Regions from separate parts of the Streptomyces sp. NPDC014656 genome, predicted to be linked through region 1. Evidence: riboswitches for the same ligand, from Rfam matches in the RefSeq annotation. Region 1 holds a riboswitch; the other holds the start of a gene.

Evidence for each region. A riboswitch is a leader RNA that binds a small molecule or an ion and turns the genes downstream of it on or off. The one in region 1 is predicted to bind cobalamin.
Region 2: another riboswitch for cobalamin. It lies ahead of ACF1ED_RS05250 (ribonucleoside-diphosphate reductase subunit alpha); the one in region 1 lies ahead of cobN (cobaltochelatase subunit CobN).

What each region holds. Positions count from the first base shown of each region.
Region 1 is NZ_JBIBZN010000013.1:161,162-165,632, reverse strand. Features, by position in the region: gene cobN (cobaltochelatase subunit CobN) at 1-2,253, opposite strand, end outside; cobalamin riboswitch at 2,292-2,426, opposite strand; gene ACF1ED_RS27175 (cobalamin biosynthesis protein CobG) at 2,506-3,753, shown strand; gene ACF1ED_RS27170 (precorrin-8X methylmutase) at 3,753-4,388, shown strand; gene ACF1ED_RS27165 (precorrin-2 C(20)-methyltransferase) at 4,385-4,471, shown strand, end outside.
Region 2 is NZ_JBIBZN010000002.1:315,810-320,280, reverse strand. Features, by position in the region: gene ACF1ED_RS05250 (ribonucleoside-diphosphate reductase subunit alpha) at 1-2,069, opposite strand, end outside; cobalamin riboswitch at 2,200-2,358, opposite strand; gene ACF1ED_RS05245 (GNAT family N-acetyltransferase) at 2,409-2,912, opposite strand; gene mctP (monocarboxylate uptake permease MctP) at 2,996-4,471, opposite strand, start outside.

The sequences.
Region 1 (4,471 bases):
GGCCACGGCCGGGACGGCGTCCACGGACCAGGCCGCCGCCTCCATCGCCTCGACCAGGGCGCGGGCCTCCGCCTCCGCCTCGTCGGCGGTGGTCCGGGTCGCGGCTCCCTCGTCCAGGCCGAGCGCCTCGCGCAGACCGGGCAGCGCCTGGGTGCCGCCCCAGATCTGGCGGGCGCGCAGGATGGAGAGGACCAGGTTGACCCGGGCCTCGCCCTCCGGGGCGCCGCCGAGGACGTGCAGGCCGTCGCGGATCTGGGCGTCCTTGACCTCGCACAGCCAGCCGTCGACGTGCAGCAGGAAGTCGTCGAAGCCGTCGTCCTCCGGGCGCTCCTGGAGGCCGAGGTCGTGGTCGAGCTTGGCGGCCTGGATCAGGGTCCAGATCTGGGCGCGGATCGCGGGCAGCTTCGCCGGGTCCATGGAGGAGATCTGGGCGTACTCGTCGAGCAGCTGCTCCAGGCGCGCGATGTCGCCGTAGGAGTCGGCGCGGGCCATCGGCGGGACGAGGTGGTCGACGAGGGTGGCGTGGACGCGGCGCTTGGCCTGGGTGCCCTCGCCGGGGTCGTTGACGAGGAAGGGGTAGACGAGCGGCAGGTCGCCGAGGGCGGCGTCGGGGCCGCAGGCGGCCGACAGGCCGGCGTTCTTGCCGGGCAGCCACTCCAGGTTGCCGTGCTTGCCGAGGTGGACCATGGCGTCGGCGCCGAAGCCGCCGTCCTCGGCGCGCGCCGCGATCCAGCGGTAGGCAGCCAGGTAGTGGTGCGAGGGCGGCAGGTCGGGGTCGTGGTAGATCGCGATCGGGTTCTCGCCGAAGCCGCGCGGCGGCTGGATGAGGACCAGGAGGTTCCCGCGCCGCAGGGCGGCGAGCACGATGTCGCCGTCGGGGTTGCGGGACCGGTCGAGGAACATCTCGCCGGGCGCCGGGCCCCAGTGCTCCTCGACGCGCTCGCGCAGCTCCCGCGGCAGCTCGGCGTACCAGCGCTTGTAGTCGGCGGCCGGGATGCGGACCGGGTTCTTCGCCAGCTGCTCCTCGGTGAGCCAGTCCTGGTCGTGGCCGCCGGCCTCGATGAGGGCGTAGATCAGCTCGTCGCCGTCGCCGGAGACCAGGCCGGGGAGGTCCTCCTCCGGGCCGAAGTCGTAGCCCTCGGCGATCAGGCGGCGCAGCAGGGAGACGGCGGAGGCGGGGGTGTCGAGACCGACCGCGTTGCCGATGCGGGAGTGCTTGGTGGGGTACGCGGAGAGGACGAGCGCCAGCCGCTTCTCGGCGTTCGGGATGTGCCGCAGGCGGGCGTGGCGGACGGCGATGCCGGCGACGCGGGCGGCGCGCTCGGCGTCGGCGACGTAGGCGGGCAGGCCGTCGGCGTCGATCTCCTTGAAGGAGAACGGGACGGTGATGAGCCGGCCGTCGAACTCGGGGACGGCGACCTGGCTGGCCGCGTCCAGCGGCGACAGGCCCTCGTCGTTCTCCTCCCAGTTCGCCCGCGAGCCGGTGAGGCAGAGCGCCTGGAGGACCGGCACGTCGAGCGCGGCGAGCGCGCCCGCGTCCCAGGACTCCTCGTCGCCGCCGGCCTGGGCGGCGGCCGGCTTGGTGCCGCCGGCGGCGAGGACGGTGGTGACGACGGCGTCGGCGCCGCGCAGGACTGCGAGCAGCTCCTCCTCGGGGGCCCGCAGGGAGGCCACGTACAGCGGGAGGGCGCGGGCGCCGGCGTCCTCGATCGCGTCGCACAGGGCGCCGACGAAGGCGGTGTTCCCGCTCATGTGGTGGGCGCGGTAGTAGAGCACGGCGATCGCCGGGCCCTCGGTGACGCGGGCGGTCCGCTCCAGGGGGCCCCAGGTGGGGGCGGCGGCCGGGGCCTCGAAGCCGTGGCCGGTGAGCAGGACGGTGTCGGAGAGGAAGCGGGCCAGCTGCCCCAGGTTGGCGGGGCCGCCGTGGGCGAGGTAGGCGTGCGCCTCGGTGGCGACGCCGACGGGCACGGTGGAGGCGGCCATCAGCTGGGCGTCGGGGGCCTGTTCGCCGCTGAGGACGACGACCGGCTTCCCGGCGGCGAGGACCGTGTCGAGCCCCTCCTGCCAGGAGCGGACGCCGCCGAGGAGGCGGACGACGACCAGGTCGGTGCCGTCGAGGAGGCCCGGGAGGTCGGCGAGGGGCAGCCGGGAGGGGTTGGCGAAGCGGTACGCGACCGGGCCCTCGGGCGCGGCGGCGTTCGCCGCCCGGGCACTGAGCAGGTCGGTGTCGGAGTGCGACAGCAGCAGGAGCATGGCGAGGCTCAGGCCCTTCCTCGGGGTTTCCGCGCCCCGGGTGGTCGTGGTCGGCGGGGAGTTCCTGGCTCACCCGGGCCGTCGCCGGCTCGGGCTCACAGTGGCGGGACCGCGCCGGATTCTCACCGGGCTTCCTCCCCGGGGTCCTGGGACCCCATGCCGATCTGCATAGTAGAGCGTGCCGTCGGCGGGCCGGAGGGGGCCGGAGAGTCGGCCGGATCACACTCGGTGGCCGCCCGGTTCCCCGTGGGTATGCTCGCCGCCATGCCGCCGACCCCGCCCACCCCGCCCGAACCGGGCGAACCTCGCATACGGGACCGTGGCGACGCGTGCCCGGGGGCGCTCCGGCTGCACGCCGCCGCCGACGGGTTCCTCGCCCGACTCCGCCTGCCCGCAGGGCGCTTGACGCACCATCAGGCACTCGCCCTGGCCGGTGCGGCGGAGGCCCTGGGCGACGGGCGGATCAGCGTCACCTCGCGCGGCAACGCCGAGCTGCGCGGCCTCGCCGAGGGCTGCGGCGCGGAACTCGCCGCCCTCCTCGACGCGGCGGCCCTGCTGCCCTCCCCCACCCACGAGCGGGTCCGCAACATCGTGGCCACCCCCGCCGCCGGAACCGACGGACTCGGCCACGCCGACGTGCAGTTGTGGGCCCGCGCCCTCGACGCGGCGCTCTGCGCCGAGCCCCGCGCGGCGGCCCTCTCCGGCCGCTTCCTCTTCGTCCTCGACGACGGCCGCGGCGACGTCGCCGGCCTCGGCGGCGATGTGACCTTGATCGCAGCACCGGACGGCGCCGCGACCCTCCTCGCCGGCTCCGGGGCCTTCGCCGTGGCCGCCGCCGACGCCGTCCCCGCCGCCCTCGCCTGCGCCCTCGCCTTCCTCGACGCCGCCGAAGCCGCCGGGACCGGCGCGTGGCGCCCGCGCGAGCTCCCCGCCGGGCACCTCCCGGACTGGGCCCGCGCCCTGGCCGGAGCGGGGATCACCGCGGAGCCCGTACCCCTCCTCCCTCCCCCGTCGGCGCCGCCGCCCGCACCCGGCCCGCTCGGCGACCGCGCCCTGCACGTCCTCGCCCCCCTCGGCCGGCTGACCGCCGCCCAGCTGCGGGCCCTCGCCGAAGGCGCGGCCGAGGTCCGGCTCACGCCCTGGCGCGGCGCGGTCGTGGTGGGGGCCGCCGCCGGCCGGCTCCCCGCCCTGGCGGCCCACGGGCTGATCACCGACCCGGCCGACCCCGGCACCGGGGTCACCGCCTGCACCGGCACGCCCGGCTGCGCCAAGTCCCTCGCCGACGTGCGGGCGGACGCGGCGCGCGCGCCCGGCGGCCCGCTGCCCGTGCACTACTCCGGGTGCGAGCGCCGCTGCGGGCACCCGCACGGCGCCCGGATCGAGGTCACCGCCCGGGACTCCGGCACCTACCTGCTGGACGGCGCCCCCGTCCCCCGCACCGCCCTGGCCGAGGCCGTCGCGGCGGCCCGCAAGACATCGACGTCGATGGAGAGCCGATGATGTACGAGTACGAGAAGGACGGCGCCGAGATCTACCGCCGCTCCTTCGCCACGATCCGCGCCGAGGCGGACCTCTCGGGGATGCCCGACGACGTCGCCACGGTCGCCGTCCGCATGATCCACGCCTGCGGCATGACCGACCTCGTCCGGGACCTCGCGTACTCCCCCGGGGTCGTCGCGCACGCCCGCGCCGCGCTCCGGGCCGGCGCCCCCGTCCTCTGCGACGCGCAGATGGTCGCCTCCGGCGTCACCCGCAAGCGGCTGCCCGCCGACAACGAGGTGCTGTGCGCGCTCTCCGACCCGGCCGTGCCCGCCCTCGCCGCCGAGCTGGGCACCACCCGCTCCGCCGCCGCCCTCGAACTGTGGCGCGACCGCCTCGAAGGCTCGGTCGTCGCCATCGGCAACGCCCCCACCGCCCTCTTCCACCTCCTGGAGATGATCGCCAAGGGCGCGCCGAAGCCGGCCGCCGTCCTCGGCATCCCCGTCGGCTTCATCGGCGCCGCCGAGTCCAAGGACGCCCTCGCCGCCAACGGGCTCGGCCTCGACTACCTGGTGGTCCGCGGCCGACGCGGCGGCAGCGCCATGACCGCCGCCGCCCTCAACGCCCTCGCGCACGAACCGGAGATCCAGGCATGAGCACCGCCACCGGAAAGCTGTACGGCGTCGGGCTCGGCCCCGGCGACCCGGACCTCCTCACCCTCGCCGCCGTGAAGGCCATC
Region 2 (4,471 bases), on a different contig from region 1:
CACGCGGTGCGGTACAGGTCGCGGACCTCGGCCGGCACCCAGGTGAAGCCCTGCACCGAGCCGTTGGACTCGCGCAGCGCCTCGCGGGTCTGCGCGTCCCACACGCCGAGCTCCTTCAGCTCGGCGACCAGGTACGAGTTGACCTGGAGGAACTCGCCGGAGAGCGTCTCGCGCTTGAAGAGGTTGGAGACCTGCGGCTCGATGCACTCGTACACGCCGGCGATCGAGGCGATCGTCGCGGTCGGCGCGATGGCGAGGAGGAGGCTGTTGCGCATGCCGGTCGACGCGACGCGGGAGCGCAGGGCCGCCCAGCGCTCGGGCCAGTTCAGCTCGACGCCGTAGTGGTCGGGGTGGAGCACGCCCCGGGCGGTACGGGTCTGCTCCCAGGCCGGCAGCGGGCCGTTGCGCTCGGCGAGGTCGGCGGAGGCCTCGTACGCGGCGAGCATGATCCGCTCGGCGATCCTCGTCGACAGGGCGCGCGCCTCCGCCGAGTCGAAGGGCAGCCGCAGCTTGAAGAAGACGTCCTGGAGGCCCATCGCGCCCAGGCCCACCGGGCGCCACTTCGCGTTGGAGCGGCCGGCCTGCTCGGTCGGGTAGAAGTTGATGTCGACGACCCGGTCGAGGAAGGTGACGGCCGTGCGGACGGTCGCGTCGAGCCGGTCCCAGTCGATGTCCCCGTCGGCCACGAAGGCGCCGAGGTTGACCGAGCCGAGGTTGCAGACGGCCGTCTCGCCGTCGTTCGTGACCTCGATGATCTCGGTGCACAGGTTGGAGGAGTGGACGACCGTGCCGGGCTCGGCGGTCTGGTTGGCCGTGCGGTTGGAGGCGTCCTTGAAGGTCATCCAGCCGTTGCCGGTCTGCGCCAGCGTCCGCATCATCCGGCCGTACAGGTCGCGGGCCGGCATGGTCCGGCGGGCCAGCCCCTTCGCCTCGGCCGCGCGGTAGGCCGCGTCGAACTCCTCGCCCCACAGGTCGACCAGCTCGGGGACGTCGGCGGGGGAGAAGAGCGACCACTCGGCGTCGGCGTTCACCCGGCGCATGAACTCGTCCGGGATCCAGTGGGCGAGGTTCAGGTTGTGGGTGCGGCGGGCATCCTCGCCGGTGTTGTCGCGGAGCTCCAGGAACTCCTCGATGTCCGCGTGCCAGGTCTCCAGGTAGACGGCGGCGGCGCCCTTGCGCCGGCCGCCCTGGTTCACGGCGGCGACGGAGGCGTCCAGCGTCTTGAGGAACGGCACGATGCCGTTGGAGTGCCCGTTGGTGCCGCGGATCAGCGAACCGCGCGAGCGGATGCGGGAGTACGAGAGCCCGATGCCGCCCGCGTGCTTCGACAGCCGCGCGACCTGGTGGTAGCGGTCGTAGATCGAGTCCAGCTCGTCCTGCGGGGAGTCCAGCAGGTAGCAGGAGGACATCTGCGGGTGGCGGGTGCCGGAGTTGAAGAGCGTGGGGGAGGACGGCAGGTAGTCCAGGCGGCTCATCAGCCCGTACAGCGCCGCGACCTCGTCCAGGGCGCGGACGCTGTCGTCCTCGGCGAGGCCGGCGGCGACGCGGAGCATGAAGTGCTGAGGGGTCTCGATGACCTTGCGGGTGATCGGGTGGCGCAGCAGGTAGCGCGAGTAGAGCGTCCGCAGGCCGAAGTAGCCGAAGCGGTCGTCGGCGGCCGGGTCGACCAGCGCGTCGAGCCGGTCCGCGTGCAGGGCCGTGAAGGCCGCGGTGCGGTCGGCGATCAGGCCCTCGCGGTGGCCGGTGGCGACCGAGGCGGAGAAGGAGACCGCGCCCTGCGAGACCGCCTCGTCGGCGATGGTGAGGGTCAGGAGACGGGCGGCGAGGCGGGAGTAGGCGGGGTCCTCGGAGATGAGCCCGGCCGCGGCCTCGGTGGCCAGTTCGCGCAGCTCCGCCTCGTCCGAACCGGCGTGCCGGCCGCGCAGCGCGGCGGCGGCGACCCGTCCGGGGTCGGTGTCGGCGAGGTCGGCGGTGAGGTCGGTCAGGGTCCGCAGCAGTACGGTCCCGGGGCCGTCGCTCTCGATCGCGGCGGCCTCGGCGGCTGACGGACCCGCAGGCGCGATGGTCACGTGGGGGCTCTCCCTCGCTCGGCCCGGGGCCACGGCGGGGGAGGGGCGGGCGGGCAGCCGCACGCGCGGCCCCGTCCGCGTCCACCGGCCCATTCCGCGAGGCCCGGACGTCTTCGGCACCCGGAACGGACGGACCGGGCGCACCGTCGGCAGGTCTTCGGACTCCCTTCGTGGCGAAAGCGCACGAAGTACACCGTTGCGGGACAGTTCCGGATTCGCACCGGATTCCCCTGCGGCGACAGCGAGGACGAGCATACATGTGGGGGGCGCCGATCACGGCACCCCCCACATGTTGTGTCCCTCGTGGGTGTGAGACGGCCGGAAGACGGGTCCGGGGCGTCAGAGTTCCAGGCTGAGGGCGAGCAGCGGGGACAGGTCGGGCACCGGGCTCCAGTCCCGCTCGGGCAGCCGGGCGAAGCCCACCCGCTCGTAGATCCGGTGGGCGGTCGTCATCCGGTCCTGGGTGGACAGCACCAGCCGCTCGCACCCGTCGAGGGCCCGGGCCCGGTCGACGCAGGCACGTACCAGCGCCTCGCCGACGCCCCGGCCGCGCGCCGCGCGGGCCACGGCGAGGAGCCGGAACTCCGCCTCGCCGGGGCGGGCGATGTCCGCCCACTCCCGGCCGCCGGGCGTGAAGGTGACCGCGCCGAGCAGGGTCCCGCCGGGGTCCACGGCGACGAGCACCTCCGCCTCGGCGGCCCGCCGGGCGACGTCCTTCATCACCGGCAGGTAGTCGTCGTCCTCGCCGAAGGTGAGGTGCCCGTCGTCGAGGTAGGCGCGGGCGGTGAGCTCGCCCACCTCCTCGTACTCGTCCGGCCGTACGGCCCTGATCGTGAAGTCCATGCCCGGCAGTCTGCCCGGCGGGCACGGCGAGGGCCCGGGGTTTTCGCCGCCCCGGGCCCTCGTACCGCGTGCCTGCCGGCGGCTCAGTGGGAGCCGGCGCCGACCTTCGGCAGCTCGGTGCGGACGCCGGCGTCGCCGGCGTCGGCCGTGTAGTCCGACGGAGAGGTCTCGTCGACGCCCTCGGGGGCCTTGACGGCCTTGAGGACGAAGGTGAGGACCACCGTCACCGCGAGGTTGAGCAGGAAGGCGGTGAGGCCGATGTAGCCGATCTCCCCGATGCCCGGGATCTCGGCGGAGGAACCGGCGAAGTGCGCCTGCTTCGGCGTCGACACGTTGTACGCGGCGATGGTGCCGTACGCCATGCCGACCGCCCAGCCGGCGAGCAGCGCCCAGCGGTGGAACCAGCGGGTGAAGAGGCCGCCGACCAGGGCCGGGAAGGTCTGGAGGATCCAGATGCCGCCGAGGAGCTGGAAGTTGATGGCGACCGTCTTGTCCATGGTGAGGACGAAGACGAGGGCGCCGACCTTCACCAGGAGGGAGACCAGCTTGGAGACCTTGGTCTCCTGCTCGGGGGTGGCCTCGGGCTTGATGAAGTCCTTGTAGATGTTCCGGGTGAAGAGGTTGGCGGCGGCGATCGACATGATCGCGGCCGGCACCAGCGCGCCGATGCCGATGGCGGCGAAGGCCACGCCCGCGAACCAGGCGGGGAACATGTCCTCGAAGAGCTGCGGGATGGCGAGCTGGCCGTTCTGGACCTTGATCCCGGCGGCGATCGCCATGAAGCCGAGCAGCGCGAGCAGGCCCAGCATCAGCGAGTAGAGCGGCAGGATCGTGGTGTTGCGGCGGATGACCTCGCGGCTCTTCGACGACAGGGTCGCCGTGATGGAGTGCGGGTACATGAAGAGCGCGAGCGCCGAGCCGAGCGCCAGCGTCGCGTACGTCCACTGTCCGGCCTCGGCCGGCACGAGCCCGCCCACCTTGTTGGTGGTGAACTTCTCGTTCGCCGCGTCGAAGATGGCGTCGAAGCCGCCCAGCTTGATCGGGATGTAGATGATCGCCACCGCGATGACGATGTAGATCAGGGTGTCCTTGACGAAGGCGATGAGCGCGGGGGCGCGCAGGCCCGAGGAGTAGGTGTACGCGGCCAGCACGCCGAAGGCGATGAGCAGCGGCAGGTCCTTGACGAACCAGTGGGTGTTCTCGCCGCCGCCGACGCCCATCACGTCCAGGACGGCCTGGATGCCGACGAGCTGGAGCGCGATGTACGGCATCGTGGCGAGGATGCCGGTGACCGCCACCGCGAGCGACAGGCCCTTGGAGCCGAAGCGGCCGCGGACGAAGTCGGAGGTGGTGACGTAGCCGTGCTTGTGCGAGACCGACCACAGGCGCGGCAGGAAGGTGAAGACGAGCGGGTAGACCAGGATGGTGTACGGGACGGCGAAGAAGCCGGCCGCGCCCGCCGCGTAGATCGCCGCCGGGACGGCGACGAAGGTGTACGCGGTGTAGAGGTCGCCGCCGAGCAGGAACCAGGTGACCCAGGTGCCGAACGAGCGGCCGCC